2 regions of the Arthrobacter sp. P1_B9 genome follow, and region 2 is predicted to be linked to the other one. Evidence: riboswitches for the same ligand, from Rfam matches in the RefSeq annotation. Region 2 holds a riboswitch; the other holds the start of a gene.

Region 1 (4,417 bases), on a different contig from region 2:
GCAGATCAGGTTGCGGTCCCCGGCTGCGCCGTCGATGCGGCCGACGGGCGGGAAGTACTTGTCCTGCTTGAGCGTGTGGACCGGGAAGACGGCCTGCTCACGCGGGTACTCGCGGGTCCAGTCGGTGCTGATCACGGCAGCGGCGGTGTGCGGGGCGTTGCGCAGCGGGCTGTGCCCCACGGTGAAATCGCCGTTGGCCACCTGGTCGATCTCGGCGCGGATGGCGACCATGGCCGTGATGAAGCGGTCGATCTCGCCCAGGTCCTCGGATTCGGTGGGCTCCACCATCAGGGTGCCGGCCACCGGGAACGCCAGGGTGGGGGCGTGGAAGCCGTAGTCGATCAGGCGCTTGGCCACGTCCTCGGCGGTCACGCCGGTCTTGGCCGTGAGTTCGCGCAGGTCCAGGATGCACTCGTGGGCCACCAGGCCGCCTTCGCCGGTGTAGAGCACCGGGAAGGAGTCGTTGAGGCGGGCCGCGATGTAGTTCGCCGCGAGCAGCGCGGACTTGGTCGCCTCGGTGAGGCCGCGGCCGCCCATCAGCTTCACGTAGGCCCAGGAGATCGGCAGCACGCCGGCCGAGCCGTAGCGGGAGGCGGAGATCGGGGTTCCGTCGGCGCCGTTGGCGGGATCAGCAGCGTTGCCCGGCATGAACGGGGCCAGGTGCGCCTTGGCCGCGACCGGGCCGACGCCCGGTCCGCCGCCGCCGTGCGGGATGCAGAAAGTCTTGTGCAGGTTCAGGTGCGAGACGTCGCCGCCGAACATGCCGGGCTGGGCCAGCCCGACCAGGGCGTTGAGGTTGGCGCCGTCGATGTAGACCTGGCCGCCGGCGGCGTGGACCGCGTCGCATACCTCGCGGACATCGGCGTCGTACACCCCGTGCGTGGACGGGTAGGTGATCATGATGCAGGACAGCGCGTCCTTGTGCAGCTCGATCTTGGCGGTCAGGTCCGCGTGGTCGATCGTGCCGTCCGAAGCCGTGGCCACGACCACGACCTTCATGCCGGCCAACACGGCCGAGGCCGCGTTCGTGCCGTGCGCGGAGGCCGGGATCAGGCAGATATTGCGCTGGGCATCGCCGCGGGAGAGGTGGTAGCCGCGGATCGCCAGCAGCCCGGCGAGCTCGCCCTGGGAACCGGCGTTGGGCTGGATCGAGACCTGGTCGTAGCCGGTGATCTCGGTCAGCTGGCCTTCGAGGTCCTCGATCAGTTCACGCCAGCCGGCGGTCTGGGATTCCGGGGCGAACGGGTGGATGGAGGCGAATTCCGGCCAGGAGATGGCCTCCATCTCGGCGGTGGCGTTCAGCTTCATGGTGCAGGAGCCCAGCGGGATCATGGTCCGGTCCAGGGCAAGGTCGCGGTCCGAGAGGCGACGGATGTAGCGCAGCAACTGGGTCTCGGAACGGTGCGTGTTGAACACCGGGTGCTGCAGGTAGTCGGAGGTGCGCTCGACGGCGGGGTCCAGGCCGAACGCAGTGTCCGTGCCTGCAGCCGCGGCAGTCACGGACGCGCCGAACGCGGCTATGACGTCGGCGACGACGGCAACCGTCGTGGCCTCGTCGGCGGAGATGCCGACGGTGTCGGCGTCGATGGCGCGCAGGTTGACGCCCTTGGCGTCGGCTGCCGCGATGATCTCAGCTGCCCGGCCCGGCACGGAGACGGTGATGGTGTCGAAGAAGGAGGTGTGCAGCACATCCAGGCCGGCGGCCTTCAGGGAGGCGGCGATGGTCTTCGCGTGGACGTGGACCGACTGGGCGATTGCCTTCAGCCCGTCCGGGCCGTGGTAGACGGCGTAGAAGGAAGCCACGATGGCCAGCAGGGCCTGGGCGGTGCAGATGTTGGAGGTGGCTTTCTCGCGGCGGATATGCTGCTCGCGGGTCTGCAGGGCCAGGCGGTAGGCGGGAACGCCGGCGTTGTCCTTGGAGACACCCACGAGGCGGCCGGGCATGGAGCGCTCGAGCCCCTTCTGGACGGCCATGTAGGCAGCGTGCGGTCCGCCGAAGAACAGCGGCACGCCGAAGCGCTGGGCGGATCCGACGGCGATGTCAGCGCCCTGCTCGCCCGGGGACGTGATCAGGGTCAGGGAGAGGAGATCTGCCGCGACGGTGACGAGGGCGCCGCGTTCCTTGGCGTCGGCGATCACGGCGGTGTGGTCGAACACGCGGCCGGAGACGCCCGGCTGCTGCAGGACGACGCCGTTGATGACGCCGTCGGGCAGGCCCTTGGAGAGGTCGGCGACCTCGACCTCGAAGCCGAGGGCCTCGGCGCGGCCCTTGACGATCGCGATGGTCTGGGGCAGGCAGTCGGCGTCGAGGACGGTCTTGCCGTCGTGCGCCGTCTTGTTCTTATTCGCGCGGCGCATCATCAGCACGGCCTCGGCCACGGCGGTGGCTTCATCCAGCAGGGAGGCGTTGGCGATCGGCAGGCCGACCAGGTCCTGGACCATGGTCTGGAAGTTCAGCAGCGCCTCCAGCCGGCCCTGGGAGATCTCCGGCTGGTAGGGCGTGTACGCGGTGTACCAGGCCGGGGCTTCGAGGATGTTGCGGCGGATCACCGGCGGGGTGAGCGTGTCGTAGTAGCCCTGCCCGATCATCTGCACGGCGGTCTTGTTCTTCGACGCCAGCTTGCGCAGCTCGGCGAGGACTTCGACCTCGCTCAGGGCCGCGGCGAGCGCGAGGTCGGCGTCCTGGCGGATGTCCTTCGGAACGGCGGTGTCCACCAGGGCGTCGACGGTGTCGTAGCCGACAGCCTTCAGCATGGCGTCGACGTCGGCCTGGCGGCGCGCGCCGATATGCCGGTCAACGAAGGACGTGGAGGCTGGGGTAACAGTCACAAGGAACTCCATAACTCAGGCGGCGCAGGGTACGCCACATTGATTCGGGTTCCTCCCCGCTCTGTATTGGACCTGAGAGTTTCCGCGCAGCCCGCGTTTCAGGGCTCCGCTTGCACCGTCGGTGAGCACAGCATGTCCGGGACACGCCTGCTACTTTCCAGAGATGCCTTGCCGCGGCGGTACATGGGCCTGAGAGATTCCTGGGGAGGGTTTGCTCCTACGGCGCCTGCTTGTACCTACTTGCAGGACTCTCCCGCCGCAGATCAAAGGCGTATTTAATTGGGTGTTCAATCGGGGGTGACAACAGTCACAGCTCTCATTGTCCTATGCCGGGCGCGCGTCCGCAAACTCCCTCCCGGCGGCGGACCCAGGTTACGGGCCACGAGCCACCCGGCGGCGAATCCGGCGGCGCGAATTCGCCGGAAACGCCCGGAGTCGCCGTAACTTTCCGGCGTACTCGAACGCTTCCGGCGAATTCGGCGGGGAGTAAGGGGGGTCGGCGGGGAGTAGGGGGTCGGCGGGGAGTAGGGGTGGGTGTGGGTGTGGGCTTCAGCCGCGCAGGCGCTCGACGGCGGCCAGGAGGCTCTGGACGTCCGCCTCGACTTCCGGCGGCGGCCCGCCGGGACCCCGCGCCAGCATGGCGTTGAAGTACAGCCCGTCCCCCATGCACAAGACGGCCTTCGCCATGGCGGGCCCGACGTCGGCCGCCAGCAGTTCCAGCCAGCTCGCCTGGCCGGCGGCGAAGCGGCGGAGGGTTTCCCCGTGCGCCACCTCGGCGAGCCGCGTGGCCGCCACGAAGACCCGGTCCATGGGCGTGTCCGCCCACACCGAGGACTTGATGAAGTACGCCGCCGCCCCTTCCGGGGCTGCCGCCATGGCCGCAACATCGGCAGCCAGGAGCCGGTCCAGCCGTTCCAGCAGGACCGCGATCATGGCCTCTTTGGTCGGAAAATGGTAGAGCAGGCCGCCCTTGGAGACGCCGGCCCGGCGCGCGACGGCGTCCAGCGTCGCGGCGCGTTCACCGACTTCGATGAGCAGGGATTCGAAGGCATCGAGGACGGCCTCGCGGGCGACGGGTTTCCTGGGCATGCCTCCCATCATGCCTGTCCGCGCGCGCATTTCTTAACTGTACCGTCCAGACGGTACAGTTATCCTTATGAGCATTTCATCGATCACCGTAGCCACCAGCACTCCTGCGGCCACCGGACCCCGGGCACCGTGGCGTGACTGGGTGGCGCTGGCCCTGCTGATGTTCCCCGTCCTGCTCGTGGCCGTGGACAACACCGCGCTCACGTTCGCCCTGCCGGCCATCGCCAGCAGCCTGACCGCCTCCGGCGTCGAACTGCTCTGGATCGTCGATGCCTATCCCCTGGTCCTGGCCGGACTCCTGGTCGCGATGGGTTCCCTGGGCGACAGGATCGGCCGGCGCCGGCTGCTGTTCGTGGGCAGCGCGGGCTTTGCCGCGGTGTCGGCCGTGACGGCGTTCGCGCCGAGTGCGGAATGGCTGATCGCCGGCCGCGCCGGGCTTGGCCTTTTCGGCGCCATGCTGATGCCGTCCACGCTGTCGCTGATCCGGAACATCTTTCCG
Region 2 (4,417 bases):
CGTCAATCAAGGCGGCGCACAGATACCCGACAACCTCCTCGCGGACCCCGGCCGAAACCGAATAGGCCCTCGCCCGCTCGCGCTGCGGCTGACCGGCTCAGGTGTTCGGGGATGGCCGCAGCCGGCCACGCGTGACTGCGGGGTCCGGCAACACAGCAGGGGGGCGCTATTAAGGACAGCGGACGACGGTGGGAGGTCCCGCCGTCGTCCGCCTGTACCGACTGTGAAATCAGATGGCTGGACTGGGCCGCCAGTTTCGGCGCTTACAGGTAGCTTTTTACGCTCGCGCGGAGTGCTTCGGTGTGCTCGTAGATCTCTTCCAGCGAGCTAATCGGCACCCGCGTCTCCTCCCGGTTGTCGTCGAAAATGCCGATGTACTTCTGGGTGCGGTTGAAGTGCAGTCGCGCGATCGGCTTGCGGTTGTTGTCGTCCAGCAGCACCGCGAAATACGATTTGGCATCCCTCTGCGCTACGCGAGCGGGCTTGACTTCGCTGCAAACGATGGCCCGCACGATCTGGTACCCCTCGATTTCCTCCAGCGTTGTTTCCAGGCCGTCAGCCTCGGCCAGATCCGCTTCGGCCACGGGTGCGCTGGTGACGATGGAAGCGGCAGCGTCGTCAGTTTGGGGAAAGGCCGGGGCGCCGAGGGCCTTCTTCAGCCGCTCGTTCACCTGATCGTTCAGGAACTGTTTGGACGCTTTGGTCACCAAAGCGGTGAATTGTTCACGCACCTTCTGGGTGTAGGGGCCCGTATACACCCGACCGGTGAGGAACTTGATCCACTCGTCCTCGGGCTCCTTGAATTGTGCCGCCAGGGTCCGCTTGAGTTCGCCGATGTATTTCAGTTCGCCGGCCGCGCTGATGATCGAGTCGAGATCAAAGACGTCCCTGGACAGTTTTTGCAGCTCCGGAATCAGGGATTCGTCGATGTCGTTCAAGTCGAGCACCAGGAATGGCTTGGCATCCATGCGGTTCGGGGCATCGAGGTCCGTGAAGAATTGGTACACCTCGCCGTTGGTGAGGATGGCGATTCTGGCGTTGGTGACGGCAAAGTACCGGAAAAGCTGAGAGGCGTGCTCGATCTTCACGGGTTCCGAGGACTTCTTGCACTCGATCAGGATCTGTACTTCGCCGTCCTTGACGATCGCGTAGTCGATCTTCTCGCCCTTTTTGAGACCCACATCCGCGATGAACTCCGGGACCACTTCCAGGGGATTGAAGACGTCATAGCCAAGGATTGTGGAAATGAAAGGCATGACAAAAGCATTCTTTGTTGCCTCTTCTGTCTGGATTACACCTCGCTGCTGGCGCACCTTTGCTGCCAAAGCCGAAAGTTTTTCTGCAAACTCCATTTGTCCCCCTACGAATTGATAGTGCTGCCCACCGTAGCGCAGGCCTGTGCCAATTTGATGAAAAGTTGCGTTTGAGGGGCCCACTGGGGATCCCAGCTCGCGGCCGAACGCCTCGGCCCGCTGATGCAGGCCACCGTCCCCACCCCCGCCACCGCCGCGCAGCTCGCCGCGTCCATCACCTTCCTGCTCAGCGACGACGGCACCAACATCAACGGCGCCATCCTCGCATCCGACGGCGGCTGGTCCGCGCTGTAGGGGAGCGAGCCGAACGCAAACGGACGGCGGCAGGAGGTCCCGCCGTCGTCCGCGGGAACAGCGACTCAATTGAAATAAATTTTGCATCCTGCCCGGGAACCGGATAAATTGTGAGCTGTGTCACCGACCAGTGGCACAGCTTATGATCTGCGGCGGGAGAGTCCTGCCGGTACGTTCAGCAGGCGCCGTAGGAGCAAATCCTCCCCAGGAATCTCTCAGGCCCACGTACCGCCGCGGCAAGGCAACTCTGGAAAGCAGTCCGGGCAACCGGGCTCACCGACGGTGCAAGTGGCGCGCTGCTATCAGCAGGGCAAAACGGAAACTCTCAGGTCCAATACAGAGCGGGGAGGAACCCGAATCATCGTGGCGTCTTGATGCCACCTGAATTATGGAGTTCCTCTCATGACGGTTCAATCGTCCCCGTCCACCTTCGCAGACCGCCACATCGGCGCCCGCCGCCAGGCCGACATCGACACCATGCTCAAGGCCGTCGGCTACGACAGCGTTGATGGCCTCGTTGACAACGCGGTCCCCGATTCCATCCGCCAGGAAAAGCCCCTCACCCTGGACAGCCCCCTCAGCGAAGTCCAGGTGCTGGCCGAACTGCGCAAGCTCGCCTCCAAGAACAAGACGGCCGTGCAGATGATCGGCCAGGGCTACTACGACACCGTCACCCCGCCGGTGATCCGCCGCAACATCCTCGAAGCCCCCGCCTGGTACACCGCCTACACCCCGTACCAGCCGGAAATCTCCCAGGGACGCCTCGAGGCGCTGCTGAACTTCCAGACCATGGTCCAGGACCTCACCGCGCTCCCGGTCGCCAATGCGTCCCTCCTGGACGAGGCCACCGCGGTTGCCGAGGCTGTGCTTCTCATGCGCCGCGCCAACAAAAACAAGTCTGCTGCCGGGGCCAAGACCGTCCTCGACGCCGACTGCCTCCCGCAGACCATTGCCATCGTCAAGGGCCGCGCCGAAGCGCTGGGCTTCGAGGTGCAGGTCGCTGACCTCTCCGCCGGTCTGCCCGACGGCGACATCAACGGTCTCGTCCTCCAGCAGCCGGGCGTCTCCGGCCGGGTGTGGGATCAGTCCGGCGTGATCGCCGAGGCCAAAGAACGCGGCGCACTGGTCACCGTGGCGGCGGATCTGCTTGCCCTGACCCTGATCACCCCTCCGGGCGAGCAGGGCGCGGATATCGCCGTCGGCTCCACCCAGCGCCTGGGCGTGCCGCTGTTCTTCGGCGGCCCGCACGCCGCGTACATGGCGGTGCGCGAGGGCATGGAACGCACGCTCCCCGGCCGCATCGTCGGCGTCTCCAAGGACAACGCCGGTGTCCCGGCCTACCGCCTGGCCCTGCAGACCCGCGAGCAGCACATCCGCCGTGAGAAGGCCACCTCCAACATCTGCACCGCCCAGGCGCTGCTGGCCATCGTGTCCTCGTTTTACGCCGTTTACCACGGCCCCGACGGGCTGAAGGCGATCGCCCAGACCGTCCACAACAACACCCGCGCCCTTGCCGCCACGCTGAAGATCGTCGGCCGGGAACTGGTGAGCGACTCCTTCTTCGACACCCTCGCGGTCCGCGTGCCCGGCAAGGCCGCCAAGGTCATCGCCGCCGCCGAGGCCCGGGGCATCAACCTGCGGCTCATCGACGCGGACACAGTTGGCGTGTCCGTCGATGAAACCACGACGCCGGAGGTCCTCTCCGCGGTGGTCGTCGCCTTTGGCGCCGGCCCGGTGGTGGAGGCCAAGGGCTTCGAACTGCCCGAGACGGTGCTGCGCACCTCCGACTTCCTGCAGCACCCGGTGTTCAACACGCACCGCTCCGAAACCCAGCTGCTGCGCTACATCCGCAAGCTCTCGGACCGCGACCTCGCCCTGGACCGCACCATGATCCCGCTGGGCTCCTGCACCATGAAGCTGAACGCCACGGCCGAGATGGAAGCGATCTCCTGGCCGGAATTCGCCTCCATCCACCCGTTCGCCCCGGACTCCCAGACCGAGGGCTGGCGGGAACTCATCAGCGGCCTCGAAGCTGACCTCGCCGAAATCACGGGCTACGACCAGGTCTCCATCCAGCCCAACGCCGGATCCCAGGGCGAGCTCGCCGGCCTGCTGGCCATCCGCGGCTACCACCACTCCCGCGGGGACGCCCGGCGCAACATCTGCCTGATCCCCGCCTCGGCCCACGGCACCAATGCGGCCTCGGCCGTGCTCGCCGGCATGAAGGTGGTTGTGGTGGCCACAGCCTCCGACGGAACGATCGACCACGCCGATCTTCAGGCGAAGATCGAGGCGAACAAGGACGCGCTGTCCTGCATCATGATCACCTACCCGTCCACCCACGGGGTGTACGACGCCGACGTCCGCGAGGTCTGCGACGCGATCCACGCCGCCGGCGGCCAGGTCTACGTCGACGGCGCCAACCTCAACGCCCTCGTCGGGCTGGCCCAGCCGGGCAAGTTTGGCGGCGACGTTTCGCACCTGAACCTGCACAAGACCTTCTGCATCCCTCACGGCGGCGGCGGACCGGGCGTTGGCCCGGTTGCTGCAAAGGCCCACCTGGCGCCGTTCATGCCGGGGGACGCGAACAAGGTCGAACCGGGAAAGGGAGTTGCCATCTCCGCTTCGCGTTACGGATCCGCCGGTGTGCTGCCGATCTCCTGGGCGTACGTGAAGTTGATGGGCGGCCAGGGCCTCACCGAGGCCACCAAGTCCGCGCTGCTCGCGGCGAACTACATCGCATCCCGGCTGGATGAGCACTTCCCGGTGCTCTACACGGGGGAGAGCGGCCTGGTGGCGCACGAGTGCAT

The links. Region 2 has a riboswitch for glycine ahead of gcvP (aminomethyl-transferring glycine dehydrogenase). Riboswitches for the same ligand answer to the same signal wherever they lie in the genome.
Region 1: linked by a shared signal. The riboswitch ahead of gcvP (aminomethyl-transferring glycine dehydrogenase) and the one ahead of gcvP (aminomethyl-transferring glycine dehydrogenase) in region 2 are both predicted to bind glycine.

The regions. Positions count from the first base shown of each region.
Region 1 covers NZ_JBFUAA010000017.1:2,636-7,052, forward strand. The annotation lists gene gcvP (aminomethyl-transferring glycine dehydrogenase) at 1-2,841, opposite strand, end outside; glycine riboswitch at 2,881-2,995, opposite strand; glycine riboswitch at 2,997-3,095, opposite strand; gene AC1D1A_RS18645 (TetR/AcrR family transcriptional regulator) at 3,379-3,918, opposite strand; gene AC1D1A_RS18650 (MFS transporter) at 3,986-4,417, shown strand, end outside.
Region 2 covers NZ_JBFUAA010000009.1:165,764-170,180, reverse strand. The annotation lists gene AC1D1A_RS14190 (type I restriction endonuclease) at 264-1,352, opposite strand; partial or broken gene AC1D1A_RS14185 (short-chain dehydrogenase) at 1,431-1,607, shown strand; glycine riboswitch at 1,751-1,848, shown strand; glycine riboswitch at 1,850-1,957, shown strand; gene gcvP (aminomethyl-transferring glycine dehydrogenase) at 2,010-4,417, shown strand, end outside.